DNA from 4 places in the Mesorhizobium sp. WSM4989 genome. Region 3 is predicted to be linked to each of the others. Evidence: predicted binding sites of a transcription regulator. Region 3 holds the regulator's gene; each other region holds the start of a gene.
What was found. The regulator PhoB, encoded in region 3, activates phosphate uptake and scavenging genes when phosphate is short. The targets are predictions, from matches to a motif close to TGTCATNNANCTGTCAT.

Region 1 (7,956 bases), on a different contig from region 3:
CTGGGGCGCGCAGGCGCAGCGTTCGCTCGGCAATTTCAAGATCGGTTGGGAAAAGCAGCCGGCCTCGATCGTGCGCGCGCTGGGCATCGTCAAGCGCGCCGCGGCCGAAGTGAACATGGAGATGAAACGGCTGGATCCAGCCATCGGCAAGGCAATCGTGGACGCCGCGCAGGAAGTGATCGACGGCAAGCTCGACGACCATTTCCCGCTCGTGGTCTGGCAGACCGGTTCGGGCACGCAGTCCAACATGAATGCCAATGAAGTGATCTCCAACCGGGCCATCGAGATGCTCGACGGCGTGATGGGCTCGAAGAAGCCCGTGCACCCGAATGACCACGTCAATATGAGCCAGTCGTCAAACGACACCTATCCGACGGCCATGCATGTCGCCTGCGCCGAGCGGGTCGCGCATCACCTGATCCCGGCACTCCACCATCTGCACAAAGCGCTCGACGCCAAGGCCCGCGCCTTCAACCACATCATCAAGATCGGCCGCACCCACACGCAGGACGCCACACCCCTTACGCTCGGCCAGGAATTCTCCGGCTACGCCGCGCAGGTCGCCTCGTCGATCAAGCGCATCGAGCAGACGCTGCCCGGCCTGCAGGAACTGGCGCAGGGCGGCACCGCGGTCGGCACCGGGCTCAACGCGCCGGTTGGCTTTGCGGAAAAGGTGGCGGACCGGATCGCCGCCATCACCGGCATCGCCTTCGTCACGGCGCCGAACAAGTTCGAGGCGCTCGCAGCACACGATTCCATGGTGTTCTCGCACGGCGCGATCAACGCGGCGGCGGCGGCGCTCTTCAAGATCGCCAACGACATCCGCCTGCTCGGTTCAGGCCCGCGCTCGGGCCTCGGCGAGCTGTCGCTGCCGGAGAACGAGCCGGGCTCGTCGATCATGCCGGGCAAGGTCAACCCGACGCAGTGCGAGGCGCTGACGCAGGTCTGCGTGCAGGTGTTCGGCAACAATGCCGCGCTAACCTTCGCCGGCAGCCAGGGCCATTTCGAGCTCAACGTCTACAACCCGCTGATGGCCTATAATTTCCTGCAGTCGGTGCAGCTGCTTGCCGACGCTTCCGTCTCCTTCACCGACAATTGCGTCGTCGGCATCGAGGCGCGGGAAGACAACATCAAGGCGGCGCTGGAGCGCTCGCTGATGCTGGTGACGGCGCTCGCCCCCACCATCGGCTACGACAACGCCGCCAAGATCGCCAAGACCGCGCACAAGAACGGCACCACGCTGCGCGAGGAAGCTCTCGCCACCGGGCTGGTCAGCGAGGCCGACTACGACCGGCTGGTGCGGCCCGAGGACATGACGCATCCGGGGTAGTTCTCGCGGCGCGGACAGGCCAAAGGGGTCGTCGTACCAGGGCGAAGACGACCCGATCGGGCGTTTCGGCTAGTCCCCGAGGTCTGCGACTGCAACCCCAACCGATGGCTTGGCTATTTTGCGGGGGCACAATTTACTCGTTAATCCCAATCCGCCGACACGATTTTCGCGCGCGTCCGACGGTCACCGAAACATACTGCCTGTGAACAATGTGTCGCCGCATCGGCGGCTTTGGTGAACAGTCTTCGTCGTCTATCTGACTGGGCATTCAACACGATTCGGAGACTCGCCAATGTCCATCAACACTTCCGCCGCCGGTACCAGCATCGCGTCCAACAGTGCCACCACCATCCTGCTCGGCCGTATCCTGCTCGCCGTCATCTTCCTGCTTTCCGGCTTCGGCAAGCTTACCGCCATTTCCGGCACCGCCGGCTATTTCGGCGCCCTCGGCCTGCCGCTTCCGACCGTGACGGCCGTCGTGGTCGGCCTCATCGAGCTGCTCGGCGGCCTTGCCATTCTCGTCGGGTTCCAGACGCGGATCGCCGCCTGGTTGCTCGCCATCTTCACGATCGCTACCGGCCTGGTTGCTCACACCGGCTGGGCCGACCAGATGCAGATGATCCAGTTTCTAAAGAACCTCGCCATCACCGGCGGCTTCATCCTGCTCGCCTCCTCCGGCGCCGGCGCCTATTCGATCGACGCCAAGCGCGGCTGATCTCCTTCCCCTCCCAAGTTGAAATTGGCGGCGCGGAATTTTTCGCGCCGCTTTTTCGTTTTTCGATTGCAGGCGTACACTGCACCGAGAGCCGGTGCATTCCCGGATACCGGCAAGGGAGGTGGGCCATGAACCGCAACGCGTTGCTTCTCGCCTCGCGGCTCCTGCTTGCCGCGCTGTTCGTGCCCTCGGGCTTCCAGGTGCTGACCAACTTATCCGGCACGATCGATTACTTCACCGGCCTCGGCCTGCCGCTACCGACCCTGGCGGCCTGGGGCACCGGCCTGTTCGAGCTGATCGCCGGACTTTTGATCCTTGTCGGTTTTCAGACGCGGATCGCGGCGCTGCTGCTTGCCGCCTTCACTATCGTCGCCGGCTTCATCGGCCATTTCGGCCAGGGCGGCGAGGATGCGACCCTCACCTTCATGCACCATCAGATGCTGATGAAGGACATTGCCATTGCCGGGGGCTTCCTGGCGCTCGCCATGGCCGGCGCCGGCGCATGGTCGGCCGACGGCCGCCCTTTTGGCGTCGGTGCCGAGATCACCTGATCCGTCACTTGACGGAAATGCTCGGCCCGCCCTCGACCGCCAGCACCAGCCGGCGGTTGGTGATGCGCGCCAGCTGCGCCAGCCGCCCGGCAGGTCGTTCGCCATAGAGGTCGGCAAGCGACGCCGGCAGCACCAGCGCAAGCGCACCGTTGCCGCGGCTTTCCCATTTCAGCCGCGGCATGACCCCGGGCATCGCCGCCGTCAGCAGATAGACGACGCGCATCATCGCCGCCAGCGCACGGGCGCGCTCGAGCATGCGCGGCGGCGCCAGGGTCTTGATCTCGGGCGCGATCGCATCGTTGAAGATGCCGTCATGGCGATAGGCGTTGGTCAGGGCCAGATAGGCGCGGCCAGGATGGTCGACGCCGATAAAGGACGCATGCGCGATGATGTTGAGCGACTGCCGGCCGCGATATTCGGGATGCGCCCGCCAGCCGATATCGGCAAGCAGGCAGGCGGCGTGGCGGTAGCGCGCCTCATCCACCGTCTCGTCGATCCCGAAGGCCTTGAAAGCCTTGTCCGTCCATTCGACGAGGTCATGCGCGTGATGGACCGAGCGCGAGCGCAGCAGCGCCAGTTCCTCCGCCGCGGAGATCAGCGGATCGGCCTTCTGCTCGGCGGCGTCGAGCAGCGAATAGAGGAAGCCTTCGCGCACGCCCTGCGCCGAGACGACGATCTTCGAGGGCTGCATTGCCGCCATGATTTCCTGCAGCACGACCGCACCGTAAGGCAGCAGCGAGCGGCGGTTCTTGGAGACACCTTCGATGCCCTTGACCTTTTCGACCTCGCCCTTGGCCACCTGCCTGAGGAAGTTCAGGGCGCTGTCGGCGGCGATCTCGTAATGATGCATGACGCCGAGCGGGTAGTTGGTCATTTCCATATGGAGCCGGGCGAGGTTTCGCCAGGTTCCGCCGACGGCGTAGAACACCCTGCCCTGCCCGCCCTTCAAAAGCTTCGCCCGCGCCAGTTCCTGGCGCGCGATCTTCTGCGCCTGGACGAGAGAGTTCTTCGCCATGTCCTGCAGGCGCAGGCCGCCGAGCGGCAGCGTGATACCGTCGCCGATCGCCTCGCCATTGATGTCGACGAGTTCCAGGCTGCCGCCGCCAAGGTCGCCGGCGATGCCGTTGGCCGGATAGAAACCGGAAATGATGCCAAGCGCCGAATAATGCGCTTCCTGGCGGCCGGAAAGCACGCGGATCTCGGTCTTCAGCACATCCTCGGCGCGGTGGATAAAGTCCGGGCCGTTGACCGCCTCGCGCGCGGCCGCGGTCGCCAGCACATAGATGTGTTCGGCGCCGGCCTGATCCGAAAGCGCGCGAAAACGGCGGAACTCCTCCATCGATCGCGTCACCGCCTCGGGATCGAGCTTGCCCGTCGAAACGATGCCGCGGCCGAGGCCGGCCAGCATCTTTTCGTTGAACAGCATCGTCGGCGAGCGCGCCAGCCCTTCATAGACGACGAGGCGGATCGAGTTCGATCCGATGTCGATGATCGACAGCGGCCGCCGGTCCTGGAGCCGGCCCTGCGAGACTGAAATCACGCGGCGGCGTTCTTCTTGCGGCGCTTGAACTGGGCAATGCGCCTTGGCGCATGCGATTTCAGCGCGTCACCCCGTCCGGAAAGACTCGGATTGGTCATGAAATATTCCTGCGCGTTGAACGGCTCCTCGCCCTCCTCGAGCGCGGCGCGCCGGGAGGTGCCATCAGCCAATACGTCGAAACTTTGCTGATTGTCCATGATGTTGCCGAGCATGATCTGGCCAAGCACCTGTTCATGCACAGTCGGATTGGTGATCGGCACCAGGGTCTCGACGCGGCGGTCGAGATTGCGCGGCATGATATCGGCCGAGGAGATGTAGACGATCGCTTCGTCGGACGGCAGACCGTGGCCGTAGCCGAAGCAGTAGATGCGGCTGTGCTCGAGGAAGCGGCCGACAATCGACTTCACCCTGATGTTCTCGGAAAGACCCGGCACCTGCGGCCTCAGGCAGCAGATGCCGCGCACGACGAGATCGATCTCGACGCCGGCGCGGCTGGCGTTATAGAGAGCATCGATGACGGTCGGATCGACGAGCGCGTTCATCTTCATCCAGATACGGGCCGGCCTGCCTTCGAGCGCATGGGCGATCTCCTCGGCGATGTGCCTCAGGATGCGGTCGCGCAGCGTGAACGGCGACACCGCAAGACGCATCTCCTCGGCAGGCTCGGCGTAGCCGGTGATGAAGTTGAAGATCTGCGCGACATCGCGCGCGATCGTCGGGTCGGTGGTGAAGAAGGACAGGTCGGTGTAGATGCGGGCGGTGACCGGATGGTAGTTGCCGGTGCCGAGATGCACGTAATTGCGCAGCCGACCGTCCTCGCGGCGGACCACCAGCGACATCTTGGCGTGGGTCTTCAACTCCAGGAAGCCGAAGACGACCTGGACGCCGGCGCGCTCGAGGTCGCGCGCCCAGCGGATATTGGCCTCTTCATCGAAGCGCGCCTTGAGCTCGACGAGCGCCGTCACCGACTTGCCGGCCTCCGCCGCGTCGATCAACGCCCGCACGATCGGGCTGTCGTTCGAGGTTCGGTAGAGCGTCTGCTTGATGGCGACGACTTCCGGATCGGCCGCCGCCTGGCGCAGGAACTGCACCACGACGTCGAAGGATTCGTAGGGGTGGTGGACGATGATGTCCTTCTCGCGGATGGCGGCCAGGCAGTCGCCGCCATGCTCGCGGATGCGCTCGGGAAAGCGCGGGTTATAGGGCGTGAATTTGAGGTCGTCGCGCGGGATGGCGACGATCTCGGAGATCTGGTTGAGCGCCAGCGGCCCGGTGAGCACGCTGATGCGGCTCGACGACACTCCGAGCTCGCCGGCGACGAAGTCGCGCAACTCGGCCGGCATCAGCGTGTCGAATTCGATGCGGATGACAGAGCCGCGGCGGCGGCGCTTCAGCGCCGTCTCGAACAGGCGAACGAGGTCTTCCGATTCCTCCTCCACCTCGATATCGCTGTCGCGGATGATGCGGAACGTGCCCGAGCCCTTGACCTCATATCCAGGGAAGAGCTTGCCGATATAGAGGCCGACCGCTTCCTCCAGCGGGATGAAGCGGACATGATGCTTGCGGTCGGGCAGACGGATGAAACGCCGCAGCGCCACCGGCAAGCGCAAGAGCGCGCTCATCTCCTCGCCGTTCTTGCGGTGGCGCAGCTGCAGCGCCATCGAGAAACCGAGATTGGGGATGAACGGAAACGGGTGCGCCGGGTCGATCGACAGCGGCGTCAGCACCGGGAAAACCTGATCCTGGAAATGCTCCTCCAGCCACGCCTTCTCGTCCTTGGTCAGGCCATCGCGGGGGATGCTTTCGATGCCTTCCTTGTTGAGCAGCTCCATCAGAGCCGACAGGCTCTTCTGCTGGTCTTCCTGCAGGCGCTCGACCTCGCGCAGCAATTGCTCCAACTGCTGCTCGGGCGTGCGGCCGTCCGGGCTCTTCAACGCGATGCCCTCGCGCACCTGACCGGCGAGGCCGGCGACGCGCACCATGAAGAACTCGTCGAGATTTGCGGCCGAGATCGACAGGAAGCGAACGCGCTCGAGCAGCGGGTGATGCTCGTTCAGCGATTCCTCGAGCACCCGGCGGTTGAACTGCAACCAGGAAAACTCGCGGTTGACGAAACGATCTGGATTGCCGCCGTCCGGGCTCGCCGCCTCGACGGTGATGAACTCGCTCTGCACCGGCTTCAGTTCGTTCATGGTCCTGCTCTTGCCCACAACGTCGTTCTTTGAGCGCCATACGCCGCCGGACTCGCTATGCACGCTCTAACACGCTTTTATGACGCATGATGTCACGGAATCGCTTCGTTTCCGGCCTCATGCGCTTAACCGGCTCAACTTATCCTCTGCCAGCCTTTTGCGACAGTTTCATTTCATCGATCTTGCAAACCGGCCGGTTATGATCCAGATGCAAACGGGCCGAACTGAAGGAGACGACGATGGCAGGCGGTACCATTCCCCATTTCCAGAACGACGCGGGCCATCCGGCGATCGATATCGGCGTCAAGGAATTCATGTGCACCGGCGCCAACCCGCCTTTCGACCACCCGCATGTATTCCTCGACATGGGCGACGACAATGAAAAGGTCTGCCCTTACTGCTCGACGCTCTACCGCTATTCGCCGAAGCTGAAGGCGACCGAAACCGAGCCTGCCGGCTGCCTCTATATCGACCAGGCCGCCTGATCGCGGATCTGGGTGACCGCTAGACCATGGAGGAGGCGCGGTCCCGGCAGGTCGTCATCGCCGGGGCCGGAATCGCCGGACTGACGGCAGCTCTTGCCTTTGCCGAACACGGCCATGCCGTCACGGTGCTGGAACAGGCCAGCCAGCTCGAAGCGGTGGGCGCCGGCATCCAGCTTTCCCCCAACGCCACCCGTATGCTCAGCCGGCTCGGCGCGCTCGACCGGTTGCGGTTGAACGCGATCCGCCCGGAAGCGGTGGTGCTGAAGGACGCTGCCACCTTGCGTGAACTGGCGCGCGTGCCGCTCGGCCAGGCCGGCGAAGAGCGCTGGGGCGCGCCCTATCTGGTGGCACACCGCGCCGACCTGCAGACGGCGCTGACGGCGCGGATGGCGGAGCATCCTGAAATCCAACTCGTCACCGGCGCGCGGGTAACGGACGTCGCTGTTCACCCGCCAGACATCGCCGTCGCCGCCGAAACGGATGGCGGCAGCATCGAGGCCGCCGGCGGCCTGCTGATCGGCGCCGACGGCGTCTGGTCGTCGGTTCGCAGGCTGCTTGCGGGTCGAGAGCCGGCCTTCGGGAAGAACCGCTTCTCGGGCGAGCTGGCCTGGCGCGCAACGGTTGCAGCGACAAGCGCCGCTGGCCAGGCTTTTGCAGCAATCGCCGCCGGCGACTGCGTCACGGCCTTCCTGCATCCCGGCTTCCATATGGTCGCCTATCCGGTGAGCAAGGGCAGCGCCTTCAACCTGGCCGCCTTCACCAAGGGCGAGCGCATCGCCGAAGGCTGGTCCGGCCATGCCGATCCCGCCATTCTTGCCAGCGCCATGCGTAGCACGGCGCCCGCGCTGGCGAGACTCGCCGCGCTCGCCGGGCCATGGACGGCGTTTCCAATCCACACCGTCGAGCAGACGCGCTGGACGATGCCGCAGGGCGTAGCCCTGATCGGAGACGCGGCGCACGCCATGACCCCGTTCGCAGCGCAGGGCGCGGCGATGGCGATCGAGGATGCCGCGATGCTCGCCGATCTGATCGCCGACTTTGCCGGCGATCCGCGGCAGAACCTCACCACATGGGAAAATCTCAGGCGGCCGCGCATCGAGAAGGTGCTCGGACGCGGCGCACTCAACCGCATGGCCTGGCACG
Region 2 (7,956 bases), on a different contig from region 3:
ATAGGATGCTATCGGCGGCGGATGAAGAGGGAATGTCTACCGGCCAAAGCCGGCGCTCCGGCTGCATCGTGAAACCATATTCCCAATTTCCATGCAATGTTATATATCATGTTATCCGTTTTGTTCCGGCAGTTCGACGATGGAAGATGTTCTGAGGTCCCTCGGCTTTCTCTGCCTCGGCAGCAGGCTGAAGCGCATTGGCGAGCAGTTGCAGGCCGACACGCAGCGCGTGCTCGATCGCCTGGATGTGCGGATCCAGTCGAGTCAGTATCCGCTGCTCGCCGCGCTCGACAGGCTGGGGCCGCTGCCGGTCGGCGAACTGGCGCAGTCGCTCGGCATCGCGCAGCCGGGCGTGACGCGGGCCGTGTCGCTGCTCACCGAGCTCGGCCTGGTCGAGGTAGCACAATCGGATGACGACCAGCGGCGCCGGATCGTTTCCCTCTCCGCGGACGGCCAGCGGCTGGTCGATGCCGCGAAGCACGACGTCTGGCCGCGCATCGAGGGCGCGGTCGCGGAATTGTGCGCGGACCTCTCCGGGCCGCTGCTTGGCCAGCTCGCCGCCATCGAGGATCGATTGGCCGCGACCCCGCTCGACCGCCGGGCGGACAAGGCCAAGGCAGTCGCGCCCAAGGCCGTCGCACAATGAAACATGTTCTCGACCGTCCGATCTGGAGCGCGTTGGCGACGCGCCACCAGGCCTTTGCGGAAGGCGATACCCTCGCCAGGCGGTACCGGCCTTCGATCGTTCCCTTCGCCGCCACAGCCGCGGACGATGCGGAAAGCCTGCAATCTCTGGGCAAGCTGCTCCCGCCGCTTGAAAGCGCCATCCTGGTTCAGACGGACCCGATCGCCCTGCCTTCGGAACTTGCCGCGGTTTCGACCGCGTCCCTGGTGCAGATGGTTGCCGGGCAGCCGCTTGAGGCCGCCTCCGACGAGCGCGTGCAGCGACTGACGCCGGACGATGCGGCCGAGATGCTCGCTCTGGCATCGCTCACCAAGCCCGGCCCGTTCACGCTCGAAGCCTTGAGCCTCGGCGAGTTCTGGGGCGTGAAGATCGACGGCAGGCTCGCGGCGATGGCCGGCGAGCGCATGAAGCAGCCCGGCTACTCCGAGCTCAGCGGCGTGTGCACGCATCCGGATTTCCGCGGCGGCGGCCTTGCCAGGCTGCTGTCGCTGTTCGTGGCGAACCGGATCATGGCGCGGGGCGAGGTTCCATACCTGCACGCCTATGACAGCAATGCTCCGGCCATCGGCCTCTACGAGGCCATCGGCTTCCGGTTGAGAACCGCCCTGAACATGGCCGTGGTCCGAGGCGTGGAGTAATCGCAAGATGAGGAAGGGTCGCGGATCACCGCAACCCTTCCCCTGCTTAAGCGAGTCGCCAATCAGACCGCGATCTTGCCGCCGCCCTGCTTGGTGATGGCAACGACCGCCGGACGCACCGGCATGTCCGGCTTGAAGTCCGGCCAGCGGGTCGATGGATCCTCGTAATAGGAGGGGCGGCCAAAAGCTTCCCAGTCCTCGCCGCCGTCGCCCGGATGCTGGACGGCGACGAAGGCGGTCTGGTCGTCCGGCGCGAATAGCGGGCCGCACATCTCGGCGCCGATCGGCACGCGGAAGAACAGCTTTGAGGTCGCCCGCGCCGCGCCCTCGGTGTCGACCGCCCACAGGCCGTCGGTACGGCCGGTGGCCTTCGGGCCCTGGCCGTCGGTCGCGACCCACAGGCGGCCGGCCGAGTCGACGGCACAATTGTCCGGCATGCCGAACCAGCCATTGGCGGTGGTGGCAGTCGAGAAGGTGGCGCCGACGTCGGCCACCGAAGGATCGCCGCACTTCAGCAGCACTTCCCACTTGCCCTTGGTGGCGGCGAAGTCGCCGCCGTCCTCGACGATCTCGATGATGTGGCCGAAGGCGTTCGCCGCGCGCGGATTGGCGGCGTCGACCTGGTCGGCCTTGCGCTTGGAATTGTTGGTCAGCATGACATAGACCTTGCCGTTGCCGGCATTGGGCTGAATGTCTTCCGGCCGATCCATCTTGGTGGCGCCGAGCAGGTCGGCGGCGCGACGGGTCTCGATCAGAACGTCGGCCTGGCTGGCGAAACCGTTTTCCGCCGTCAGCGGACCTTCGCCGAACACGATCGGCATCCATTCGACCGAGCCGTCCTCGGCGAATTTGGCAACATGCAGCGTGCCCTCGTCGAGCAGGTTCATGTTGGCGGCGCGGTCGTTCGGATTGAACGTACCTTTGGTGACGAATTTGTAGACATAGTCGAAGCGTTCGTCGTCGCCGAGATAGAAGGCGACGCGGCCATCCTTGGTGACGATCGATTCGGCGCCCTCATGCTTGAAGCGACCCATGGCGGTTCGCTTCCTCGGCACCGAATTCGGGTCGTTGACGTCGACCTCGACGACCCAGCCGAAGCGGTTGGGCTCGTTCGGTTCCTTCGCGAGGTTGAAGCGATCGTAATGCGCGCCCCATTCATAGGCGCCCTCCGGAATGCCGAGGCGCTTGTAGTTGGCGGCCTCCTTGTGGCCTTCCGGCAACTCGCCCGAGAAATAGCCGTGGATGTTCTCCTCGGCCATCACATAGGTGCCCCAGGGCGTGACGCCGCCGGCACAGTTGTTGAGGGTGCCGAAGACCTTGGTGCCAGACGGGTCGGCATTGGTCTTGACGCGATCATGGCCGGCTACCGGACCGGACAGCGCCATTTCGGTGGTGGACATGATGCGGCGGTTGAGCTTGCCGTCACGCACCGCCTGCCATTTGCCGCCCTGCTTGCGGATCTCGACGATGCTGCCGCCGTGCGCCGCCATTTCGACATCGACCTGCTCCTTGCTGAGCGGCGCCACCTCGGCGGCCTTCTTGCCGTCCTTGTCGACGATCTTGACGATGCCGGGGAACATCAGATGCGGGTTGGTGTATTCGTGGTTGACGACCAGCAGGCCATGCTCGGCCGAGCCCTCGATCGGGATATAACCGATATAGTCGTTGTTGTAGCCGAACTGTCTTGCCTGGGCTCCGGCCGTTTGTTTTGCCGGGTCGAATTCCGGCGAATCGGTAAAGAGCGGGTCGCCCCAGCGCAAGAGCACGTCGGCATCGTAGCCCGGCGCGACGTGGTGCTTGTCGTCGATGCCGGCCTCGAGCTCGTCGAATTTGAAGGCCGAGACCTCGGCGGCGCGCGCCTCGTCTGCCGCGACGAGCGCCAGCGGGCTCACGGTGGCGGCGATGGCCGAGACAGCCAGCGAACCCCTGAGGAAGTCGCGGCGCGAGAAGCGCGCGGCGATGATCTCGCCCATCGTGCGGTTGTCGGTAGGATTGACGGGCGGGCCGTCATTCTCCTCGAGCTGGCTGGTACGGAAGCGAATCTCAGGTTGGGTCATGGGCTGTCCTCTGGCTCTTGAGGTGGCTGGAACGTGTAACCGGTCGATCCCTATAGGCGCCCGATCACATTTTCGTGACATCAGACCCATTGAGCAATGCCAATTTGCCGGCTGATGACTGTTCGCCCACGCATTGGCGCCACACGAGGCCCACAACACACGGCGAGCAGACTCCCGAGCGCGCTCGGCGCAAGGACGCCAACCATGGCTGCGGGGCTTGCCTTGCGAGATTCCGCCTTCGATCCCGTCGCAGCGTAGCTTGCCCGACGCCATCAGCTTGACGGCTTCGCGCGCTTCGGAAACAAAAGCGGCGAGCGGCGCGGCGAAGGCCGCTTCGGGAGGGATGAACGTGAGTCTCTGGGGACTGGCGCAGCTTGGCGTTTCGACTGTGATTTTCCTCCTGGCCGCGATGGCGGCCAAACAATGGGGATTGGCGCCGAGTCTCGGCAAGATCGTGCTGACGCTGGCGCTCTATTCCGCCGGCAATCTGATCATGCTCAGGCTGATCCGCGAATTCGGCATGTCGGTGTCGTTCAGCCTGTCGGCAGTGATCCAGCTGGTCTCAGTCAATGTCGTGGCGCTGGTCTTCTTTGGAGAGCGCCTCAACACTTTCCAAGCGACAGGCGTCGTGCTGGCGATCGCGGCCGTCGCGCTGATCACCCTCGGACCCTATATGCAGCGGCTGTAATTGGAGCAGGCCCGGCATGAAATCGACCGCCAAGGCGCTGCTCAACAGAATAGAATTCCCGGTGCTTGCGGCCGGGCTGGCCATCGCCTGCGGGCTATGGGGCCTGGTGGAACTCATGGGCGTGGCGCGCGCCACGACTCCGCATGCGTTGGACACGGAAATCCTGCTCGCCTTCCGCCATGCCGGGCAGCCGGACAGTCCGATCGGTCCGCTTTGGCTGCAAGGCGCGGTGCGCGATATCACCGCGCTCGGCAGCACCAGCGTGCTGGTGCTGATCACGACTGCGGTGATCGTCTATTTTCTGCTGATGCGCCGACCGGCGACCGCACTGTTCGTGTTCGTTTCGGTGGCGGGCGGTCAGGCGGCGTCCAGCCTGCTCAAGTTCGAGGTCGACCGGCCCCGCCCAGATCTCGTCTCGCATCTCGTCAACGAGACCTCGCTCTCCTTTCCGAGCGGCCATGCGATGCTGTCGGCGGTGACCTATCTCACGCTGGGCTCGCTCGCCGCGCGTTTCCTACCGAACCGCAGGACGAAGATCTTCGTGCTCGGCCTCGCCGTGCTCACCACGGTGCTGGTCGGAACCAGCCGCGTCTATCTCGGCGTGCATTGGCCGTCCGACGTGCTTGCCGGCTGGTGCGCCGGCTTTGCCTGGGCCATGTTGTGCTGGCTTGCAGCGCGCCTGCTGCAGCGGCGCAAAGTGGTGGCGGACAGCGAATGAGTACTCATGTTTCAACTGTTTGTTATGATGCTTGAAACATCATGATCTTTGGATTATCCATTGATACTGCAGACTCAGACAGGGGTTCTGGCCGATGATCACTGCCGCGCAGATGCGCGCCGCGAGGGCGTTGGCCGGTATCGACCAGAAAACGCTCGCCGAGCGCGCCGGGGTTTCGCTTCCGACCATCCAACGCATGGAAGCGAGTGAAGGTGTCGTCAGAGGCGTGGTCGATACGCTGATGAAGGTCATCCAGGCACTCGACGAGGCCGGGGTGGAGCTGATCGGCGAGAACCAGGCCAGCGAGCGCGGCGGCAGGGGCGTGCGTCTCAAGCCTGCCACGCCGCAGAACTCCCAAGGCTGAGCCGCACAAGAAAGTCGCGACGGCGACCGCCGACAGCCCTGCCGACGATCCCGCCGCCCTTACGGAGCGGAAGGCAGTCCATGGATCAGGTCCGGCGGTCAATCCACCCCCAGGCGCGGCCGTCCTTTGCCGAGCTGTTCACGCCCAAGCTGGTCACGGTGCTGCGCGAAGGCTACACGCTGGCGCATTTCAGGGCTGACGCCGTCGCGGGGTTGACGGTGGCCATCGTGGCGCTGCCGTTGTGCATGGCGATCGCCATCGCGTCCGGCGTGACGCCGGAGCGAGGCCTCTACACCTCGATCGTTGGCGGCTTCATCATCTCCGCGCTTGGCGGCAGCCGCTTCCAGGTCGGCGGTCCGGCCGGCGCCTTCATCGTGCTGGTAGCGGCGACGGTGGCGCGCGTCGGCGTCGACGGGCTGCTGCTCGCAACGATGATGGCGGGCGTCTTCCTGCTCGCCATCGGCTACCTCAGGCTTGGCACCTACATCAAGTTCATTCCCTATCCCGTGACCGTCGGCTTTACCGCCGGGATCGCGGTCATCATCTTCTCCGGGCAGATCGTCGAACTGCTCGGGCTGAAACTCGGCGGCAAGGAGCCCGGGCCGCTGGTGCCGAAGCTGACCGTGATCGGCGAGGCGATCGGCACGATCAGTCCGGCCGCGACCTTCGTGGCGATGCTGACTGTCCTAACCATTGTCTTTTTGCGGCGCTGGCAGCCGAGATGGCCCGCGATGCTGATCGCCATCGGCGTCGCCTCGCTGGTCGTGGCGCTGTTCGCCCTGCCTGCGGAAACGATCGGCACGAGGTATGGCGGCATCCCGCGGAACCTGCAATGGCCAGCCCTGCCGCCGGTCAGCTTGGAGAGGATGATCCACGTGCTGCCGGACGCGATCGCCTTCGCGCTGCTCGGAGCGATCGAGTCGCTGCTCTCGGCCGTGGTCGCAGACGGCATGAGCGGAAGGCGGCACCGCTCCAATTGCGAACTGGTGGCGCAAGGCTTCGCGAACATCGCGTCAGCCTTGTTCGGCGGCATATGTGCCACCGGCACGATCGCTCGCACGGCCACCAACGTGAGGGCCGGCGCGCATGGCCCCGTCTCCGGCATGCTGCATTCGGCGATCCTGCTTGTCCTGATGCTGGCGGCGGCGCCCTTGGCCAGCTACATCCCGCTCGCCGCATTGGCCGGCGTACTCGCCGTCGTGTGCTGGAACATGTTCGAGAAGCAGGCTTTCCTCACGCTGCTCAGAGCCTCGCGTGGCGACGCGCTGGTGCTGATGGCGACGTTCCTGATCGTCATCTTCCGCGATCTGACGGAAGGCATCGTCGTCGGCTTCGCGCTCGGGTCGATCCTGTTCATCGATCGCATGGCCAAGTCCATCGCCGTCGAGGCCGATCTGCCGCTGGTGCCGGAGGACGTCGCCGATCGCGCCGCCACTTATGATTCAAGCCAGGCGGCCGACGCCGATACCGTCATCTATCGAATCTCCGGGGCCTTCTTCTTCGGTGCCGCCTCGACCGTCGGCGCCGTGCTCGACCGCATCGCAGACCAGCGCAAGAATTTCATCCTCGATTGCTCGGCGGTGCCGTTCCTCGACTCGACGGCGGCAAACGTCCTCGAGGGCGCCGCGCACAAGGCCGGACGCGCCGGCGTGCGCTTCATCATCGCGGGTGCCGCGCCGCAGACAAGGCGCATGCTGATCAACCACGGCCTCAAGCGGCCGCTGGTCACCTATGCCGCCTCGATTCGCGACGCGCGGGCGCAGCTGAAAGCACAATCGCAGTCCGCGTAGAGCGACATGTTCTCTCAAACTGCCGCTTCGATCGGCTCGGCAAGTTTCGGGTTGGCGCGCGCCGCGATCAGGCAGCCGGCGACGATCAGGCAAGCCCCGGTCAGCGTGGTCCAGGCCACCTCCTCGCCGAAGAAGAACCAGCCGAGCGCGATCGCCCAGATGAAGGCCGAGTATTCCGTCGGGATGAGATATTGCGCTTCGGCGCGGGCGTAGGCCCAACTCATCAGGAATTGGCCGGCAAGCGACAGCATCGCCACCCCGACCAGGTGAAGCCACAGGTCACTCGGCAGCGCGACGGCGAGCCACGGCGCGGCGAGACCAAGGATGACCGCGATGCAGAGGTTCTGGAACAGCATGATCTCGACCGGCTTGGCCAACAGCGCCTGCCGCCGCGCGAGGATCAGATTGTAGCCATAGAACACAGTCGATACGAGCACCGCGGCCGTGCCCAGGAGCGCATCCTGCGAGTGGCCGGCCTGCCCGAACTGGCCGGCCAGAATGATCGCGACGCCGGCGATGCCGGCCAGCGACGCCCACACCGCCTGGCGCCGGATTCTCTCGCCCAGCAACAAGGCTGCGAGAAAAAGCGCAAACAGGGGCGCGACAAAGCTGAGCCCGATCGCCTCGGCGAGCGGCAATCTGGCGAGACCCCAAAAGAACGAAACCAGGACGATGCCGACGACCACGGCGCGCAGCGCATGCAGCCCCAGCACCGGAAGAGCGGGCTTCGAGCGCGGCCCCGCCGACCAGGCGGCGCCCGCGATCAAGGTCGAGACCAGGCTGCGCCACAGCACGGTGTTGTACACACCGACCGCGATGACCAGGGACTTCATCGCCGCGTCCATCCCGGACAAAAGGAAGATCGCCAGTGCGCATACGAGCACCGGGATCATTGGCGACACGGCGGCGCCGGTCAGGCTGGATGTCTTCACGGCTTGGCCCATGTGACGGTTGCTGCCGGATATCCCGGAGCGAGCGGCTGAACCAGATGGCAGCCCCGTCGATATGGCGGTCCA
Region 3 (7,956 bases):
CGTGAGATTGTTGGCGGCGGCGTAGCGGTTCACGATGCCGACCGGCCACGGATAGGAATTGGCCAGCCACACCGCGCCCATGATGACGGCGCAGGTGACCGCGCCGAGCAGCGTCTCGGCCCAGATCGGACGCAGCGGAAAACGGAAGCGCTTGCGCTGCACCCTGCCGTTGAACAGCGCAAACACCACGGCAAAACAGGCGACGGCGCCGACGATCCAGCTCCATCTGGCGCCGATCGAGCCGGCCGGTCCGCCGCCCATCAGCTGGAAGGTGGCGTCGAGCGGCGCCACCGTCTGGCCGCTGGTGACCCACCAGGCAGCACCGCGCCAGACCAGCAGCCCGCCAAGCGTCACGATGAAGGCCGGCACTTCGAGATAGGCGATGACGAAGCCCTGGAAGGCGCCGATCAGCAGGCCGAGCGCCAGGCCGATCAACAGCGCCAGCACCCAGATCCAGGGATTGCCAAGCTCGAGCCCAACCATTCGCACCAGGAAATGCACTTGGGCAAAGCCCATGACCATGCCGATCAAACCCTCGGCGGATCCGACGGAGAGGTCGATGTTGCGCATGACGATGACCAGCACCATGCCGGAAGCCATGATGGCCACGGCCGAGGTCTGCACCGACAGGTTCCACAGGTTGCGCGGCGTCAGGAACGTTCGGCTATCGAAATCGAGCGGATTGACGCCGAGCCGCAGGCTCGAGATGACATGCAGGCCAATCCAGATGATCAGCAGCGCGCCGACCATGCCGAGCATGCGGGTGTCGAGCTCGGTCGCCTTGAGGAAGCGCCCGACGGCGCTGAGTTCGGAAGCCCGCGCGCGATCCGCCGCCGGGTTGGCCGGCGTATCAGAGGTCGTATCGGTCATGATCTCCTCCCACCGGCTTGCCGTCTGGCGCGATGCCGGACCACGATGCTAGAGCAATTCCAGGAAAAGTGCGTGGCCGCCTGGAATTGCGCGGAAACAAACGGCTGGAGCAGTTCGGCGATCCTGCCGGACAGTGAACTGCCCCAATGGTCTCCGGCTTCAGTACGCCCGAAAGCCTTTGGAAAAACGCCGCGGCTGTCGGGCCGCGGCGCTGCGTTTGAACCTGACGGCCAGCTTAGTTGCAGACCGCGACGCTGCCGGCGGCAACGCCCGCGCAGACTTCATCCTTCTTGATCCAACCCGCGTCGATGACGAGGTTGAGATTATCCTTGGTGATTGCGACCGGGGTCAGGAACAGCGACTTGACGGTGTTGCCGCCAGGCGTCGTGAAGTCCTTGGCGCCCGCGATGTCGGTCATCTTCTTGCCGTCGGCGAGCTGCGAGGCGATCTCGGCGGCGTGCTTGCCGAGCTCGCGCGCGTCCTTCCACACCGACACCGTCTGGCTGCCGAGCGCGATGCGGTTGAGCGCGGCATGGTCGCCGTCCTGGCCCGAGACCGGAACGGTGCCGGCCAGCCCTTGCGCCGTCAGAGCCGCGACGACGCCGCCGGCGGTGCCGTCATTGGCCGCCACCACCGCGTCGACCTTGTTGTCGTTGGCGGTCAGGAACTGCTCCATGTTCTTCTGCGCATTGGCGGGAAGCCAGCCATCGGTATAGGCCTCGCCGACATTCTTGATCTTGCCGCTGTCGATGGCTTCCTTCAGCACTTCCATCGAGCCGGAGAACAGGAAATCGGCGTTCGGGTCGGCGCCCGAGCCCTTGATGAAGACGTAATTCCCCTCGGGCTTAGCCTTGAACACCTCGCGGGCCTGCATGCGGCCGACTTCCTTGTTGTCGAAGGTCAGATAAAACACGTCCTTGTTCTCGATCAGGCGGTCGTAGCCGACGACCGGAATGCCTTCGTCGAGTGCCTTCTGCACCGCCGGCCCGATGGCGGAGGCGTCCTGCGCCAGGATTATCAACGCATTCGCGCCCTGCGAGATCAGGCTTTCGACGTCGGTCAGCTGCTTGCCTGGATTGGACTGTGCGTCGGCGGATATATATTTGTCGCCGGCGGCCTCGATCGCCTTCTTCATCGCCGCTTCGTCGGTCTTCCAGCGCTCTTCCTGGAAATTGGACCACGAAACGCCGATCACCTTGTCCTTCGCCTGCGCGACCGACGCCAACGTCAACGACATGGCGACGCCCGCCAGAATGGCGGCTGCGAATCTCTTCATGATATCCTCCCTGCGCCCCTCGCGGCGCGACCCAGACTGGCCCGAAGGCGATGAGGCTTTTTTTCGAGCCTCGAAAAAATACTGATCCAACGCTAAAGCGCTGTCAACTGCAATTCTGACGGTTTTTGAGGTGGTCACGTACTTTTTTCGAGACCCGCAATAAATAATGACAGTGCCGACCGCTTCTGCCACTATCGCGGAACAGTTCGGGAGGAGGCGCAGCCCGGTCCACCGAAACTTGTAAGACCAGGACGGTTCGGGTGCCGGCGTGCGGGACTGAACCGATCTGGCGCGTCGCCGAGTCCTGTGCATGATCGAGAGGCCGCGCTGACTGGGAGGAGAAAAAATGTCGGTCGGAATCCGCCACGACGATCTGCGCCGGCGCAACCGCGCCATGGTGCTCTCGGCCGTGCGCCGGGCCGGCCAACCGTCGCGCACGGAAATCGCCGCGACCACCGGGCTCAGCCATTCGACCATTTCGGCGATCTCTTCCGACCTGATCCAGGAAGGCATCCTGGCCGAGAGCAAGCCGAGCGAGACCGCGTCTCTGAAGCGCGGCCGGCCACAGGTGGGCCTCGCGCTCAAGCCGGAGGCGGCGGCGGTGGTGACGGTGGTGCTGTCGCTCAATTTCCTCTCGGTCGCCGTTATTGATTATGCGGGTCAGGTCATCGCCGAGGAGCAGCGCCGCCTCGATACGCTCACCATGCCGCGCAACGAGCTGATCGGCGAATGCTTGGCGATCGTGCGGCGCCGGCTGGACGATCCGGACCTCGACGTCGGCAGCGTCGCCCGCATCGCCATGGGCATCCAGGGCATCACCGATTCCCATGCCCGCGCCATGCTATGGTCGCCGATCACGCCGCTGACCGACATTCCCTTCGCCGACATCCTGGAAAAGGAATTCGGCATTCCGGCCACCATGGAAAACGACTGCAACATGATGGCGGTGGCGCTGCAGTGGCGCGATCCCGACCGCTATCGCGACAATTTCATCGCCATCCTGCTCTCGCACGGCATCGGCATGGGCCTGGTGCTGAAGGGCGAGCTGTTCACCGGCACGCATTCTTCCGGCGGCGAGTTCGGCCACATGATCCATCGTCCGGGCGGCGCGCTCTGCCGTTGCGGACGCCGCGGCTGCGTCGAGGCCTATGCCGGCAACTACGCCATCTGGCGCAGCGCCATGAAGATGAGCGAGGACGCCGAGCCGGTCGATGTCGGCGACGCCGACATGCGGGCGCTCGCCGCCAAGGCGCGCGAGACGGATGGCCCGGAGCGCGAGGCCTATCGCCGGGCCGGGGAGGCGCTGGGCTTCGGCCTTGGCAGCCTGTTCGCGCTGATCGACCCGGCGCCGGTCGCCATGGTCGGCGTCAGCGCCGCCGCCTTTGACCTGATCGAGCCGGCGCTGCGCGAGGCGATCGGCCAGACCGCCGGAGGCCAGCATTCAAACTCGATCTCCTTCGATACCGAGCCGAACGAATTGCCGCTGATCCGCGAAGGCTGCGCCGTGCGCGCGCTGACCTTCGTCGACCAGGAGATTTTCGCCCCGGGCGTGCAGGCAAGAGCGGGCAAGAACGTGGCCTGAGCAGCTTCGATAGCGATCGTTGGCTTCTGTGCGTCCTGCAGACGCCGGAGATTAGCGAAGGCCCCGCAGCTTCGTCATTCCAGGGCGGAGCAGGAGCGAAGCTCCGTCGCGGAGACCCTGGAATCCATGCCATTACCTCAATCGTCGGATGAGCGGAGCAGAATTTCTGCACCGCCGCGGCGCGTGGAAGTCGCGTGGATCGTCGGGTCTGCGCCGCGTCGCGACGCTTCGTGCTCCGCCCGTGGACGGCGAAGCACCAGCGTCTCGATAACCCGCCAGCGCAGATAGAACCCGTCAGACCTTCGGTGCCCTGGATCTAATCTTCCCTGATCGCGTAGCCCGCCCCACGGATGGTACGTATGACGTCCGGCATCCGGCCGTTGTTGACCGCCTTGCGCAGGCGTCCGACATGCACGTCCACGGTGCGCTCGTCGATATAGATCGTCTCGCCCCATACATTGTCGAGCAGCTGGCTGCGCGAGAACACCCGGCCGGGATGCCGCATCATGAATTCCAGCAGCCTGAACTCGGTCGGGCCGAGCCGGATCTCGCTCTTCTTGCGGTAGACGCGATGCGATTCGCGATCGAGCACGATGTCGCCGACCTTGAGCACGCTGGACAGCACCTCCGGCTTGGCGCGGCGCAGCAGCGCCTTGACCCTGGCCATGAATTCCGGCGTCGAGAACGGCTTGACCAGATAGTCGTCGGCGCCGGTCGAGAGGCCGCGCACCCTGTCGCTTTCCTCGCCGCGCGCGGTCAGCATGATGATCGGCAGGCGTTCGGTCTCGGGCCGCATCCTGAGGCGCCGGCAAAGCTCGATGCCGGACACCGCCGGCACCATCCAGTCGAGCACCAGAAGGTCGGGTACATTCTCCTGCAGGCGGATCTCGGCCTCGTCGCCGCGCGTCACCACCTCGACCTGATAGCCCTCGGATTCGAGGTTGTAGCGGAGCAGCACCCCCAGCGGCTCCTCGTCCTCCACCACCATGATGCGTGGCGCGATCATTTAGCAGGCACCTTCGCTGTCAGGCCGCCGGCGCCGACATCGCCGTCTCGTCCTGCTTAGGACGATTCGCCGGCAATTGCGTGCCGGTCAGCACATAGTAGGCGTTCTCGGCGATGTTGGTGACGTGGTCGCCTATGCGCTCCAGATTCTTGGCGCAGAACAACAGATGCGTGCAAGCCGTGATGTTGCGCGGATCCTCCATCATGTAGGTCAGGAGCTCGCGGAAGACGGAGGTGTATTTGACGTCGATGCGCTCGTCGTCGTTGCGGAGCTTGGCGAGCGCCGTGGCGTCGCCGGCGGTGTATTCCTCGATCACGCCCTGCACTTGGATCAGCACCAGCTGCGCCATCGAATCGATGGAGTGCGAAAGGTCGCGCGGCGCGGCGCTGATGCCGACCGAGCCGACGCGCTTAGCGATGTTCTTGGCAAGGTCGCCGATGCGCTCGAGATCGCCGGCCATGCGGATGGCGCCAACGACGCTGCGCAGGTCGTCGGCCATCGGCTGGCGTTTGGCAATCAGCGTGATGGCGCGATCGTCGAGCTCGCGTTGGCGCGCGTCCATGATGGCATCGTCGGAGACCACGCGCTGCGCCAGCGCGTTGTCGGAATTCAGCAGAGCCTTGGTCGACGCGCCGACCATCGAGCCGGCAAGATCGCCCATGTCGCGGATGAGCTGGCTGATCTGCCTCAGATCCTCGTCGAAGGAAGCGACCGTATGGGCCATGGTTATGTCCTCGTATGAACTCAGCCGAAGCGGCCGGTGATGTAGTCCTGCGTGCGCTTCTCGCGGGGCGAGGTGAAAATCTTTTCGGTCCGGTCGAATTCGATCAGCTCGCCGAGATACATGAACGCCGTTTGCCGCGAGACGCGCGCCGCCTGCTGCATGTTGTGGGTGACGATCACGATCGTGTAGTCGGCCTGCAGCTCGTCGATCAGCTCCTCGATCTTGGCGGTCGACAGGGGATCGAGCGCCGATGCCGGCTCGTCGAGCAGGATGACCTCCGGCTTCACCGCCACGGTGCGGGCGATGCAGAGCCGCTGCTGCTGGCCGCCCGAAAGGCTCTGGCCGCTGGCGTTGAGCTTGTCCTTGACCTCGTTCCACAGCGCGGCGCGCTTCAGCGCCTGCTCGACGCGATTGTCCATCTCGGCCTTGCTGATCTTCTCATACAGCCTAACGCCGAAGGCGATGTTCTCGTAGATCGACATCGGGAACGGCGTCGGCTTCTGGAACACCATGCCGATCTTGGTCCTGAGCAGGTTGAGGTCCTGCGAGCGGTCGAGGATGTTCTTGCCGTCGAGCAGCACCTGGCCTTCGGCGCTCTGCTTCGGGTAGAGCTCGTAGATGCGGTTGAGCACGCGCAGCAGCGTCGACTTTCCGCAGCCCGAAGGTCCGATGAAGGCGGTGACGCTGCGCTCGGGCAGCGACAGGTTGATGTCCTTCAGCGCCTTCGACTGGCCATAGTAGAAGTTGAGGTTCTTGACTTCGATCTTGGCCTTCTCGGCGGTCGTCTCGGCTACGTTCAGGTCGGTGGACAACATCGGTTTCATCTGTCCTCTCTGCGTCCGGTAAGGCTGCGGGCGAAGATGCTCAGCCCGAGAACCGTCAGGGTGATTATGAGTGCGCCCGTCCAGGCCAGTTGCTGCCATTCCTCATAAGGGCTCAGCGCAAACTGGAAGATGGTCACCGGCAGGCTGGCCATCGGCGCGTTGAGATTGCTCGACCAGAACTGGTTGTTGAGCGCTGTGAAGAGCAGCGGCGCCGTCTCGCCCGAAATGCGGGCGATCGCCAGCAATATGCCGGTGACGATGCCGGACAGTGCGGCGCGATAGGCGACCGAGCGGATCACCACCCAGCGCGGCGCGCCGATGGCGGTGCCGGCCTCGCGCAGCGCGTTGGGCACAAGGTTCAGCATGTCCTCGGTGGTGCGCACTACCACGGGGATCACCAGGATCGACAGCGCCACCGCGCCGGCGATCGCCGAGAAATGACCCATCGGCCGCACCATCAGCTCGTAGACGAACAGGCCGACGATGATCGACGGCGCCGACAACAGGATGTCGTTGATGAAGCGCACCACTGTCGAGAGGCGCGAGAAGCGCCCGTACTCGGCCATATAGGTTCCGGCGAGCACGCCGATCGGCGTGCCGACGACGATGCCGATCACGGTCATCACGATGCTGCCGTAAATGGCGTTGAGCAGGCCGCCGGCGTCGCCGGGCGGCGGCGTCATTTCCGTGAACACCGAAAGCGAGACACCCGAGAGCCCCTTATAGAGAAGGGCGCCGAGGATCAGCGCCAGCCAGACGAGGCCGATGCCCGCCGCTATGGTGCAGAGCGCCATCATCACGGCGTTCTTGCGCTTCCGGCTTCGGTGGAGCGATGCGGCTGTCGACATCGGTCAGGCTCCCGTGCGGCTATCGATGCGCAACAGCATGTAGCGTGCGAGCGCGAGGATGATGAAGGTGATGATGAACAGGATCAGTCCGAGCGCCACCAGTGAGGACGTGTAAAGCTCGCCGTCGGCTTCGGTGAATTCGTTGGCGATGGTCGCCGAGATCGTCGTGCCGGGCGCAAAAAGCGAGGCGCTGATGCGGTGCGCATTGCCGATGACGAAGGTGACGGCCATCGTCTCGCCGAGCGCGCGGCCAAGACCGAGCATGACGCCGCCCATGATGCCGACCCGAGTATAGGGGATGACCACGCGCCGGGTCACTTCCCAGGTCGTGCAGCCGATGCCGTAGGCCGATTCCTTCAGCACCGCTGGCACCGTGTCGAACACGTCCTTGGTGATCGAGGTGATGAAGGGCAGCACCATGATGGCGAGGATCAGTGAAGACGTCAGCAGGCCGATGCCGTAGGGCGGACCGGCAAACAGGCTGGCGAGACCCGGTATGCCGTGGAAAAGATTGATGATGAACGGCTGTACCGTCGTCTGCAGGAATGGCGCGAAGACGAACAGGCCCCAGATGCCGTAGATGATCGAGGGAATGCCGGCGAGCAGCTCGACCGCGATGCCGATCGGGCGCCTGAGCGGGCGCGGGCAGAGCTCGGTCAGGAAGACGGCGATGCCGATGCCGATCGGCACGGCAATGAGGATGGCGATGGCCGAGGTGACGACGGTGCCGTAGATGGGCGCAAGCGCGCCGAAATTCTCGGTGACCGGATTCCAGGATTCAGTCGTCAGGAAGGAGAAGCCGAACTTCGATAGCGCCTCCCACGAG
Region 4 (7,956 bases), 110 kb from region 3:
GGTGGGCGACGACGTAAAGCGCGGCCGCCGTGCGCTCGTTGATCGCCTCGCGCACGTGGTAATCCTGCGTGACGCTGACGGTGCCCGCCGGAATGACCTTGGCGCCGGCCACGCGGATCGACTGATCGATCGGCGCGCCGTAATTGACGATATGGCCGAGCTGGATGACGACCTCCGATTTCAGCCCTTCGGTGTCGTCGGGCAGCCGTTCGATGGCCAGCAGGTTGGTGCCGGTCATCGCTCCGGCGATCGCCATGGTGATGCCTGAGGCGCAGCAGGCGGTGATGAAGCCGGCCTCGCCGCCGGTGAGACGGGCGACGACTGCGCTCGCGGCGCGCTGCAAATCGTCCATCTCCACCCATTGCGAGGCGATCTCGGCCATGGCGCTGATCGCTTCCGGGACGATGATGGAAGCGCCGAGTGTCGTCATCGTGCCCGAGACGTTGATGATCGGACGCAGTCCCAGCCGCTCGCGGATCGTGGTGTTGGAGCCGGTCTCGGAATAGGTTTTCATGGCAGCAGATCCCAGTGTCAGGCGGCGATCTCGACGACCGCTTCGATTTCGACGGTGATGTTTCCAGGCAGCGAGCCGACGCCGATCGCCGAACGCGCGTGGCCGCCGATCTTGTCAAAGACATCGGCGAAGAGATCGGAGCAGCCGTTGACCACCTTCGGGTGATCGCTGAAGGTCGGCGTCGCATTGACGAAGCCGAGCAGCTTGACGACGCGCACGATGCGCCCGAGGTCGCCCGCCGCCGCGTGCATGACGGCAAGCAGGTTGAGGCCGGTGAGCCGGGCATGCTCATAGGCCTGTTCGACGGTGACGTCCTCGCCGACCTTGCCGGTGCAAAGCGTGCCATCGGCGCGCAGCGGCCCCTGGCCCGAGAGGAAGATCAGCCGGCCGCTCTCGGCATGAGTGACGAAGTTGGCGATGGGCGTTGGCGGCTCGGGCAGCGTCAGGCCGAGTTCGGCGAGCCGGGTGTAAGGCGTCATGGAAGAATGCTCCTTGGATGGCATTTGCCATCCGATGTCAGAATTGCGAGGCTCGGAAGCGCGCCAAAAAAGTCCGCAGGCGCTCGTTCGTGGTCTCCGCGGCAAGCACCTCCTTCGGCGGCCCGACGGCACTGACGCCGCCGTCGGCCATGAAGACGATGCGGCTTGAGGCGTCGCGGGCGAAAGCCATCTCATGCGTCACCATCACCATGGTCATGCCGTCCTCAGCGAGGCTTTTCACCACGGCCAGAACCTCGCCGACGAGTTCCGGATCGAGGGCCGAGGTGATCTCGTCGAGCAGCAGGATCTTCGGCTCCATGGCGACGGCGCGGGCGATGCCGACACGCTGCTGCTGGCCGCCGGAAAGCTCGGCGGGCAGGCTGTCGGCCTTGTGGGCGAGACCGACACGACCCAACCAGTGCTCGGCGATCGAGCGCGCCTCGGCGCTGCTCTTGTCGCGTACCTTGGTGAGGCCGAGCATGATGTTGCCGGCCGCCGTCAGATGCGGGAACAGGTTGAAGCCCTGGAACACCATGCCGGTCTCGGCGCGCATGGCGGCCAAGTCGCGCTCGCTGCGGCGCTGGCGCGCGCCGCCGTCGCGAAAACCGACCTCCTTGCCGTCGATGCGGATCGAGCCGCTGTCGTAGCTTTCGAGGAAGTTGACGCAGCGCAGCAGCGTGGTCTTGCCGCTGCCGGACGGTCCGATGATGGCGACCACCTCGCCCTTCGCCACCTTGAGGCTGACCGAGCGCAGTACCTCGACCGAGCCAAAGGATTTCGAGACCTCGGCGATATCGAGAAGCGCAGGGCTGTTATCGGAAGTGGTGGCCATTGTGCTATTCCCGGATGAAGGCAAAGCGCTGCTCCAGCCGTCGGCTGGCAAGCGAAAGCGCGTAGTTGACGCCGAAATAGAGGAGGGCGCCGAGGATATAGAGCGGCATCGCCTCATAGGTGCGGCCAATGACCTGGTTGATGGCCTGCATCAGATCGGTGATGCCGAGCAGCGAGACCAGCGCGCTGCCCTTGACCGCGTCGGTGACGCCGTTGATCCAAGGCGGCAGGAAGCGGCGGAAGGCCTGCGGGAAAATCACGTAGGTAAGGCGCTGGCGAAAGGTCAGGCCGATCGCCATCGCCGCTTCCGACTGGCCTTTCGGGATCGAGGCGACCGCGCCGCGCAGATATTCGACGACCTGCGCGGTCTTGAACAAGGTCAACGCCAGCACCGCCGCCCAGAAGGACTGGAGATGCACGCCGACGGCCGGCAGGCCGTAATAGACGAAGAAGATCAGCACCAGGATCGGGATGCCGCGGACGGTGTCGCTGAAGATCCGCACCGCCCAGCGCAAGGGTGCGGGCCCGTAGACGAGGCCGACGCCGAGGACAACGCCGGCGATCAGCGACAGCACCACGACCAGCAGCGACACCCAAAGCGTCAGCGCGAAGCCTTCGGCGAGGAACGGCAGGGCGTAGGCGATCTGGCCAAGCATCAGCGCGCCGTCCTATACCAGCGCTCGACCAGCCGGAGCGCGAAGAGCAGGGCGTAACCCGTCACCAGATACATCGCCGTCACCACCAGATAGACCTCGACGATGCGGAAGGTGTTGAAGTTGATCCACTGCGCGCCATAGGTCAGTTCGGGCACGGAGATGACGGAAGCGACGGACGTGTCCTTGAACAGCGAGATGAAGGTGTTGGAAAGCGCCGGCAGGGTGATGCGCATCATCGTCGGCAGCCGCACATGGACCAGCCGCTGCCATGGCGTAAGGCCGATCGCCTTGCCGGCATCGATTTGGCCGCGCGGCACGGCTTCGAGGCCGGATCGGAACACTTCGACCAGATAGGCGCCGCTGTAGACGGCAAGCGTGGCGACGAAGGACGTCTGCGCGCTGTAGGCTAGGTCGATGACGGTCGGCAGACCGTAGAACACCAGATAGACCAGCAGGATCAGCGGCACGTTGCGGATGAATTCGACGTAAGAGGCGATAATGCCGCGCACGACACGCCCGGCCGAGACATACCAGACGGCCAGTACCAGTCCGATGACAATGCCGATGGCGATCGAGATCACGGCAAGCTCGAGGCTGAGCAGCAGTCCGCCCCAGAGCTTGTCGAAATGGCGCCAGATCAGGTTGAAATTGAGCGTATAGCCCATGCGTCCGTCTCAATGGCCTGTGGTGACGATCCAGAATTCGCCACTGCAGGAGCCCGTGTCGAGGAGAACAGGCGGAAGGGCGCTTGCTGCGGCCCTCCGCCGGCTAAAGTCAGACAGGCCTCGTCAGATGACCGGGAAGCCCGGATGGCGCGGCGGCGGTTCCTGGCCGAAATATTCCTTGAAGGCAGCGTCGTAGAGTGCCGTCTCGTGGCCGAACATGGCGATGGTGAAGGTCTGGTTGACGTAGGTCAGCCAGTCGAGGTCGCCCTGCCTGATGGCCGCGCCGTAAAGCATCGAATACCAGCTCTTGCCGGCGTCGAAATATTTGTCCGGGTTGCGCGAGGCGAGCCAGCGCACGGTGGAGAGGTCGACCGCGGCGGCGTCGACGCGCTTGGATTCCAGCGCCTGCAGCACGTTGGCCTGGGTGTCGATCTGCATCACTTGCGCCTGCGGCAGGGCAAAGTGCACCGAGTTTTCGGCATCGACATTCTGCAGGATCGAGATGCGCGTGGCCGAGCCGTTCGCCAGCAGCTTGTCGAAAGTCTTGTTCTCGGAGCCGGGCAGCGTCAGCAGCGCGACGCCTTCGACATAGTAGGGGCGCGAGAAGTGGATCAGTTGCGAGCGCTGCGCCGTCATGGTCATGAACTGGATGGTGATGTCGACCTTGTTGGTGGTCACGTTCGGAATGCGCTGCGCCGGATCCTGCATGACGAATTCGACCTTGGTCGGGTCATCGAAAAGGCCCTTGGCGAGGATGCGCCCCATAGTGATGTCCATGCCGACCAGCTCGCCGGCATCGTTCTCGAAATGCCACGGCGCGTTGGTGCTGCCGGTGCCGACGATCAGCTTGCCGCGATCGAGCGCGGTCCGCAGCACGCTATCGGACGCGGCTTGCGCGGCGGCCTTCTCGGCGCTGACCGCGGTGAGCGCGCCGGCGGTGGCAAGTCCGGCCATTCCCAATTTCAGAAAATCACGTCTTCCGGATGTGTCGTTCACGGCGACCTCCTTTGGTGTGTGTTCCCCATGAATACACGCGTCAGCAATCGATATACGATTGTCTCTTACAAGAGACGTATGTATCCTGTACAAGACAGATACTAACACCGGGAATCGACAATGCAAGATGGCGAAGCGCTGACCGAGTGGCAGGCCGCAGGTTCGGACGAGGAGAGGCCCGCGAACTCTCGCGAGAAGGGTCTCAACCGCGCGCTGCACATTCTGGAGTTCCTGCATGCCACGCAGCGCGCGATCGGCATCGGCGAGCTGGCCAAGGGGCTCAACGCCCCCCGCTCGACGACTTACACGCTCGTTCGCGAGCTGGTCGGTGCCGGTCTCCTGGAGATGGCCGGCGACGGCAACCGCGTCTATTTCGGCAAGAAGCTTTACCTCTACGGAATGGCCTATATGCGCGGCAACGACCTCCTCAGGCGCGGACGGCAGGAGGTCGACACGCTGTCGCGCGAGACCGGCGAGACCTCGGAGCTGTGCATGCTGCAGAGCGGCCGCTACACGATCGTCCATTCGAGCCCGGGCACCAGGCCGTTCCGCATCAGCTCGGCCACCGGCCTGCAGATCCCGCTGCCTTGGACCGCGTCGGGCCGGCTGCTGCTCGCCGGCCTGGAACGCAGCCGGATCGAGGCGATGATCTCCCAGGACGACCTCGTGCTGCCGGATGGCCGCAAGATCGAGCTCGACGACTTCATCGACGACATCGCAAAAGCCCGCGTCACCGGCTATTGCGTGACGTCGGGCCTTGTCGACGCCTATACCAAATGCTTGGCGGCGCCGGTCTTTTCAGCGCCCGGGAAGATCGAGGCGACGATGTGCCTGGTGGTTCCGATCGACACGTCGGAAGATCGGACAGGCGAGCTGGTCGCGCTACTGCGTGACCGCGCCGCGCGGCTATCGATCCCCTAGCCGTCGAGCGAAGGAAGCTGCCGGTCAGGCGATGATGTCGGGGATTATGCGGTCTTCCAGCGCCATCAGCCGGTCCTTCAGCATCAGCTTCTTCTTCTTCATGCGCTGGATCTGCAGCGGGTCGCAACCCATGGCGATCATCGCGTTGATGGCGGCGTCGAAATCGGCGTGTTCCTGTTTGAGCCGGGAATATTCGAGGCGTATCTCAGCCTGTTCCTGTTCGGACATTATCTACCGTCTGCGTATGCGTCGCCCAGGGATGGGCCTTTGGGCGGGGCCGGTGGGGTTTGTGACCGGCGCGCCGCTGATATCACATTTCACATTGTCGTGGAATGCTACCACGCGGCATTCGACATCGAGATTGGTTGGTGGCAAACTGTCATCGTGCCGTCACAGTTGCGACCTGCGGTGGACGTGCCTGAGACGGCTGCAATCGAGGAATCCATGAAAGGGAGAACCAATCATGTCTCTTGCATCCCATCTTGATGAGCTGCAGCGGAAGCACGGCGACATCGAGCGCGAGCTTATCGACGCGATGAATCATCCTTCGGTAGACGACCTCGAGATCGCCACTCTCAAGCGGCGCAAGCTGGCAATCAAGGACGAGATTGAAAAGCTGAAGGCGAAACCGACGGCACACTGAAACTCCTCTAGGCAACATAACCGCACCCGTCGGGTGCAACCCAACCGGTGGCAAGAATGCCGCCGGTCTGACGAGTTTACGCTGAATTTCCCGACTCTTCCCGGAATGCAACCGCAGCCCGATGTGGGCTGCTGAACCGCACGGCCGCCAACCAAGCGCAGCCGATTTGCGGACCGTGGCTGTCACCGGCCATTGACAAGCCATCTTTGCTCCGCCACCTCATGCCCGGAACTTCCAGATGAAGGCGGCCGGCATGACCGGATATTTTTCTTCTCCTTTCCCGCGCCGCGCATCGGTCGGCGTCGATGTCGGCGGCGTGATGGTCGGCGGCGGTGCGCCGGTCGTCGTGCAGTCGATGACCAACACCGATACCGCCGACATCGATCAGACCGTTGCCCAGGTGGCGGCGCTGCATCGCGCCGGCTCGGAGATCGTGCGCATCACCGTCGACCGCGACGAGAGCGCGGCCGCCGTGCCGCGCATCCGTGATCGGCTGGCCCGGCTCGGCGTCAACGTGCCGCTGGTCGGCGACTTCCACTATATCGGTCACAAGCTGCTCGCCGATCACCCGGCCTGCGCCGAGGCGCTGGCGAAATACCGCATCAACCCCGGCAATGTCGGCTTCAAGGAAAAGAAGGACCGCCAGTTCGCCGCGATCGTCGAGATGGCGGTCAGATACGACAAGCCGGTGCGCATCGGCGTCAACTGGGGCTCGCTCGACCAGGAGCTCTTGACCCGGCTGATGGATGACAACCAGGGCCGGGGCTCGCCGCTCACCGCCCAGGAAGTCACCCGCGAGGCGATCGTGCAGTCGGCGATCCTGTCGGCGGAGATGGCGGAAGAGATCGGGCTCGGCCGCGACAAGATCATCCTGTCGGCCAAGGTCAGCGGCGTCCAGGATCTGATCGCCGTCTATTCCGAGCTTGCGACCCGCTCCAACCATGCGCTGCATCTCGGGCTGACCGAGGCCGGCATGGGCACCAAGGGCATCGTCGCGTCCTCGGCTGCCATGGGCATCCTTCTGCAGCAGGGCATCGGCGACACGATCCGCATCTCGCTGACGCCGGAGCCGAACGGCGACCGCACGCGCGAGGTGCAGGTGTCGCAGGAACTTTTGCAGACGATGGGCTTCCGGCAGTTCGTGCCGATCGTCGCGGCCTGCCCCGGCTGCGGCCGCACGACCTCCACCGTCTTCCAGGAGCTGGCTCAGAGCATCCAGGCCGACATCCGCAAGAACATGCCGGTGTGGCGCGAGAAATATCCGGGCGTCGAGAACCTCAAGGTCGCGGTGATGGGCTGTATCGTCAACGGCCCCGGCGAATCCAAGCACGCCGACATCGGCATATCTTTGCCCGGAACCGGCGAGACGCCGACGGCGCCGGTGTTCATCGACGGCAAGAAGGCGGCGACGCTGCGTGGCCCCTCGATCGCGCAGGATTTCGAAAAGATGGTCGCCGACTATATCGAGCAGCGGTACGGACACGGCAAAGCCGCCGCGGAATGAGCCATGCAGCGCTTGCTCAGGACGGCACTGATCCTGATTTGCGCGCTGATCCCTGCCGGTCAGGCATTCGCCGATCCGCCGCAGTCGCGATCGGCCGCAAAACGGCTGATCAATCGCGTCTGTGACCTGATCGAGACCCAGGCCGAGCAAAATGGCCTACCCAAGGATTTCTTCGCCCGGCTGATCTGGAAGGAGAGCCGCTTCGATCCCAATGCGGTGAGCCCCGTGGGCGCCGAAGGCATCGCGCAGTTCATGCCGGGCACGGCCAAGCTGCGCGGGCTTGCCGATCCCTTCGACATCGGGCAGGCGATCCCCGCCTCGGCCAAGTATCTTGCCGAGATGAAGGCGGGCTACGGCAATCTCGGCCTCGCGGCTGCCGCCTACAATGCGGGCGAGAACCGCGTATCGCGCTGGCTGTCCTCCGGCGGCTTCCTGCCGATGGAGACCGAAAGCTATGTCTTCGACATCATGGGCGAGCCGGTCGACAAGTTCTCGGACACCGCCTATGCCGGCACTATCCGGCCGCTCGATCCGAAGATGAGCTTCGCGGTCGCCTGCCGCAGGCTGCCGGTGATCATGTCGCGGACCGTCGCCATGGCCTCGATCAACGTCAAGCCGTGGGGCGTCCAGGTGGCCGGCAATTTCCGCCGCTCCGCCGCAATCAGCCAGTGGTTGCGGGTTCGCGGCCGATTCCCTTCCCTGCTTGGCAGCCATGATCCTGTGGTCAGCCGCGTGCGCACGCCGATC

Region 1: the regulator PhoB is predicted to act here: its motif matches at 6,488-6,504, upstream of P9217_RS00350 (RNA degradosome polyphosphate kinase).
Region 2: the regulator PhoB is predicted to act here: its motif matches at 3,444-3,460, upstream of P9217_RS10970 (PhoX family phosphatase).
Region 4: the regulator PhoB is predicted to act here: its motif matches at 5,440-5,456, upstream of P9217_RS26290 (YdcH family protein).

The regions. Positions count from the first base shown of each region.
Region 1 covers NZ_JARTVN010000001.1:70,347-78,302, forward strand. The annotation lists gene fumC (class II fumarate hydratase) at 1-1,330, shown strand, start outside; gene P9217_RS00335 (DoxX family protein) at 1,623-2,045, shown strand; gene P9217_RS00340 (DoxX family protein) at 2,174-2,596, shown strand; gene ppx (exopolyphosphatase) at 2,601-4,136, opposite strand; gene P9217_RS00350 (RNA degradosome polyphosphate kinase) at 4,133-6,328, opposite strand; gene P9217_RS00355 (zinc-finger domain-containing protein) at 6,568-6,813, shown strand; gene P9217_RS00360 (FAD-dependent monooxygenase) at 6,840-7,956, shown strand, end outside.
Region 2 covers NZ_JARTVN010000001.1:2,277,533-2,285,488, forward strand. The annotation lists gene P9217_RS10960 (MarR family transcriptional regulator) at 140-646, shown strand; gene P9217_RS10965 (GNAT family N-acetyltransferase) at 643-1,323, shown strand; gene P9217_RS10970 (PhoX family phosphatase) at 1,386-3,380, opposite strand; gene P9217_RS10975 (hypothetical protein) at 3,730-4,068, shown strand; gene P9217_RS10980 (phosphatase PAP2 family protein) at 4,085-4,786, shown strand; gene P9217_RS10985 (helix-turn-helix transcriptional regulator) at 4,881-5,150, shown strand; gene P9217_RS10990 (SulP family inorganic anion transporter) at 5,231-6,940, shown strand; gene P9217_RS10995 (DMT family transporter) at 6,955-7,884, opposite strand.
Region 3 covers NZ_JARTVN010000003.1:180,216-188,171, forward strand. The annotation lists gene P9217_RS25675 (sugar ABC transporter permease) at 1-870, opposite strand, end outside; gene xylF (D-xylose ABC transporter substrate-binding protein) at 1,106-2,146, opposite strand; gene P9217_RS25685 (ROK family transcriptional regulator) at 2,493-3,728, shown strand; gene phoB (phosphate regulon transcriptional regulator PhoB) at 4,045-4,734, opposite strand; gene phoU (phosphate signaling complex protein PhoU) at 4,754-5,458, opposite strand; gene pstB (phosphate ABC transporter ATP-binding protein PstB) at 5,479-6,282, opposite strand; gene pstA (phosphate ABC transporter permease PstA) at 6,279-7,130, opposite strand; gene pstC (phosphate ABC transporter permease subunit PstC) at 7,134-7,956, opposite strand, start outside.
Region 4 covers NZ_JARTVN010000003.1:287,302-295,257, reverse strand. The annotation lists gene P9217_RS26330 (aminotransferase class V-fold PLP-dependent enzyme) at 1-514, opposite strand, end outside; gene P9217_RS26325 (RidA family protein) at 532-993, opposite strand; gene P9217_RS26320 (amino acid ABC transporter ATP-binding protein) at 1,031-1,825, opposite strand; gene P9217_RS26315 (amino acid ABC transporter permease) at 1,830-2,480, opposite strand; gene P9217_RS26310 (amino acid ABC transporter permease) at 2,480-3,145, opposite strand; gene P9217_RS26305 (transporter substrate-binding domain-containing protein) at 3,269-4,099, opposite strand; gene P9217_RS26300 (IclR family transcriptional regulator) at 4,262-5,062, shown strand; gene P9217_RS26295 (DUF465 domain-containing protein) at 5,087-5,290, opposite strand; gene P9217_RS26290 (YdcH family protein) at 5,526-5,705, shown strand; gene ispG (flavodoxin-dependent (E)-4-hydroxy-3-methylbut-2-enyl-diphosphate synthase) at 5,959-7,209, shown strand; gene P9217_RS26280 (lytic transglycosylase domain-containing protein) at 7,213-7,956, shown strand, end outside.